2 regions of the Vagococcus sp. CY53-2 genome follow, and region 1 is predicted to be linked to the other one. Evidence: predicted binding sites of a transcription regulator. Region 1 holds the regulator's gene; the other holds the start of a gene.

What was found. The regulator LexA, encoded in region 1, represses DNA repair genes until DNA is damaged. The targets are predictions, from matches to a motif close to CNAACANNTGTTNG.
Region 2: the regulator LexA is predicted to act here: its motif matches at 1,015-1,028, upstream of xerS (tyrosine recombinase XerS).

Annotation. Positions count from the first base shown of each region.
Region 1 covers NZ_JALAHP010000001.1:677,040-679,236, forward strand. The annotation lists gene tkt (transketolase) at 1-14, opposite strand, end outside; gene MN581_RS03255 (DUF896 family protein) at 112-354, opposite strand; gene lexA (transcriptional repressor LexA) at 500-1,120, shown strand; gene MN581_RS03265 (hypothetical protein) at 1,232-1,420, shown strand; gene MN581_RS03270 (M42 family metallopeptidase) at 1,469-2,197, shown strand, end outside.
Region 2 covers NZ_JALAHP010000001.1:273,470-275,666, forward strand. The annotation lists gene MN581_RS01385 (NAD(P)H-dependent oxidoreductase) at 1-154, shown strand, start outside; gene xerS (tyrosine recombinase XerS) at 1,040-2,119, shown strand.

The sequences.
Region 1 (2,197 bases):
TGATCAAATAACATATAACGCCCTCCTATTTAGGTTTTTTTTACCTTTATTGTATTTTACATCTAATAATATTATTTTACAAGCGTTTTTATAGAAATAACACATGCAATTTTATCGATCATGTAATCCTTTTTCTTTTTGGATTTGTTTTAATTTCTCAGGAGTAACATCTGTCCCCTCTTCATCGACTACTTTCATTCCCTCAATGTGATTTCTCATACCTTTTCTAAAACTATGTAAATATTCTTCCCTCAATAATTGTTGTTCTTTTTTTTCAACGTCAGTTAGTCCCTCAGTTGTTTTTGCTTTCTTTGCTAGCTCATTAATTCTTGCTAATTTTTTTTCACTTAACATAAGTCACGACCTCCTTAAAGTACTACCTAAATAGTAGCTTAAAAAAGATAAAAAAACAATTATATATCGTTCAAACGTACGAACATGCGTTTGATTTTAAGAAAAAATTATGTTACACTCAAAAAAAAGGAAATGAGGTATCATCATGTCAACTAAACGTTCTTCTAGGCAATTAGACGTTTTAAAATATATTCATGAACAAGTTGAAAAAAAAGGGTATCCTCCAACTGTAAGAGAAATTGGAACAGCTGTTAACCTTTCATCAACGTCTACTGTTCATGGTCACTTATCACGTTTGGAAAAAAAAGGATTGATTACTCGTGATCCAACTAAGCCCAGAGCAATCGAATTAACAAATGAAGGGTTAAAAATGATTGGCGTTAACTCTCCTTTTATTCCAATGCTTGGTGTTGTAACTGCAGGTGAGCCAATCTTAGCTGTTGAAGAAGCATCAGATTTTTTCCCATTACCTCCTGACTTAAAATATGAACAAAACAGTTTATTCATGTTAACCATTCGTGGAGATAGTATGATAAATGCTGGGATATTTGATGGTGATCATGTCATTGTAAGAAAACAGTCATCTGCTATTAATGGTGAAATTGTTATTGCTATGACAGATGAAAATGAAGCAACATGTAAAAGGTTTTTTAAAGAAAAAAATCATATTAGATTACAACCGGAAAATGATACATTAGAACCAATTATCTTAAACAGTGTCGCTATTTTAGGTAAAGTGGTTGGACTTTATAGAAATCATATTTAATAAAGCATAACACTATGCTTTATTTTTTTCTTTACAAAGGGAACGGATGTTTGTATAATATATTCAAAGATAAGAACATATGTTCTATCAAATAGTTTAAGGAGTGGTTTTATGTTTGCTATCAGAAGATATGCTCTAATTTTAATTGTCTTAATTATTGGTGTTATTTTAGGTAATATGGGATTAGATGTTGCATTAATTATATTGACCCCACTTGTATTATTATGGTTAATGCTTTGGGATGAAAAAAGTTATCGTCGCTCTCAACAAAAACATAACCATCTATCCTATAAAAAATAAGCATTGCTTTTTATGAATGATTCATCTACCCTTAATTAAAAAGAAAGGATGAGTCATTTGTATAAAGATACTATTGAATTAACAAAGGAATTAACCAATATTCCTTCTCCAACGGGAGATACTAAAAAAATTATTGCATTTATTAGTAACCTATTAAATAAATCTGGTTATAAGCCTTGTATTAATAATAAAGGAAGTTTAATAATCACTGTTCCTGGAACAAATCAAGAGAAACAACGATTTATTACTGCTCATATTGACACGTTAGGTGCTATGGTTCGTGCCGTTAAACCAGATGGTAGGTTAAAATTGGACTTAATTGGTGGGTTTCATTTCAATTCAATTGAAGGTGAATACTGCACAATTCATACTCAAAATAACGGAGACTACACAGGTACGATTTTAATGCATCAAACTAGTGTTCACGTTTATAAAGATGCTGGAACAGCTAAACGCGACCAACAAAATATGGAAGTTAGAATTGATGAAAAAGTATTTTCAAAAGATGAAACAGAACAACTTGGTATTCAAGTAGGAGATTTTATTAGTTTTGATCCAAGAACAATTATTACACCATCAGGATATATAAAATCTCGTCATCTAGATGATAAAGTTAGCGCAGCTATTCTAATAAATTTTTTAATCAATCTAAAAGAAACCAAACAAACCTTGCCATACACAACCCATTTCTTCTTTTCAAATAACGAAGAAATCGGTTATGGTGGAAATTCAAATATTGATTCTCAAGTTGTTGAATATGTTGCAGTTGATATGGGA
Region 2 (2,197 bases), 400 kb from region 1:
CCTAAATATTGAACATAAACTTAATATAGGAATAGCAGATTATGCAGGTGTCAAAGACTCTGAAGTTAATTACATTTGGAACAGTTTAGGTGAATATATTGAAAATGAATCACAATCTACTTACTTTGATAATCTAATGAAAAAAAGCATTTGATTATGAAAAAATATATAAAAAATACTCTATTCTTTATTTAATAAAAGAATAGGAATCGTTTTAACTTGTCTAGAACATTTAATTCCATATTAAGAAAAAAGTAGATATAGATTCGAAGATGTTTCAGAATCTAATCCTGCCAAATAATGTTTGGGTATAATATAGTTTTAAATTTACAGCCAGAAAATTTAAAATTATAAAAAGCTCTCAGAAACTTATAAAACTGAGAGCTTTTTCATTATCAACATAACAACATGAAATCAGATTCAACAATAATAGACTAGGTACTAAATTTTCATGAATAATTATTTTATCAATTTGGTTTACATAATATATATTAAACGAAGTTGTTTTAGGGATTAAAATCTACCAGATATACCATGTTATTCATAAAACACATCATCAGCATGAGTCATTCAATTAATTAACCATATATAAGTTTATTTAACTAAATAAAACCTATATAACTTAATATGACTTCTAGTATTATTATATTAACATGACTACATGATGAAGTTTATTTATATTATATGATAGTTAAAAATATTAAGTATTCATAATTCATGATTATTTATATAGTTTAATTGGTTATCTAATTACTATTAAATAACAAATATCTTATATATTTACTATAATAATAAAGCTGATTAATACTCTTATTAATCAGCTAAATAACTTATATAATATTGATTTAACCTAAGTAAATAGAACTCTATCAAACATTTTAAAGATTCATAGATACTTTTTTACCTTTCTTGAAAGTATCATCTTTCAAGAAAGGTAAAATATATTATTATTTTAAAATAACAATATATCATTAGTTTCATTGACTTATTTAAAAATAAAGGATATTATATATACAAACATACGTTTGGAGGTTATCTTATGTCTCAAGAAAAAAATATCAATCGATTAGAATTGGAATTACAGACTCTTCCCTTCTTTGTTCATGAATATGTACAAAAAAAAAGCATTGTTCCCTATTCTGTCACCACTCTATATGAATATTCTAAAGAATTTCGTCGCTTTTTTGACTGGTTAAAACATGAGTCTCTTATTTTTTCAGATACTGCTAGTATCACACTTGAAGAAATGAATCATTTAACATATGAAGATGTCGAATTATATAAAGGCTACCTTCTTTCATCACCACGTCTTGGAACAAGCTCAGACGGAAGGCTAAGAAGTCATGTAAGTATTCAGCGCTCCATTACAGCGTTAAAATCATTATTTCAATTTTTAGCAACTCAAACAGAAAATCAAGATGGAAAACCATATATACAACAAAATATTATGTTAAAAATAGATAATGTTAAAACTGGACGAACACTTCAAGATAGATCACGAGCAATCGAAAAGAAAATTTTAATAGGTGATGAATCTCTAGAATTTATTGAGTTTATTGATACGTCTTACGAAAATTTATTAACTAGTCATCAAGCAAAGTATGCGTTTAAACGAAATAAAACACGTGATTTGGCGATTATTGCTCTATTTTTAGGTACTGGAATTCGTCTATCTGAATTAGTCAATATGAATGTGTCAGATTTGGATATCTCTAATATGGAAGCGACTGTTATTCGTAAAGGCGGATTTAAAGACACCACAATGATTTCTTCTGTTTTTATGGAATACATTAGTGAGTACGCTAAAGAACGCCACACTCTCTATCATCCAGAAAGAACTCAAAAAAGTTTATTTCTTTCACTCTATCGAGGAAAAGCACAACAAATCGATCAATCAACTGTTGAAAAATTAGTGGCAAAATATAGTAGTGCTTTTAAAACACGTATTACACCACATAAATTACGACATACGGTAGGAACACAACTCTATAAAAAAACAAATAGTTTACTGACCGTCTCTCACCAACTAGGACAGACAGGAACGAGTGCTACTGCTCTATACACTCATTTAGTTGATGAAGAAAAAAGAGAAGCAATTAATGATTTATGGACTAATTAAAGTCATTCATTCTTTGAATGGCTTTTTGTATCTAAATTATGATTAAATGGTCTCATCATTATGACGTATTTTTGTTAT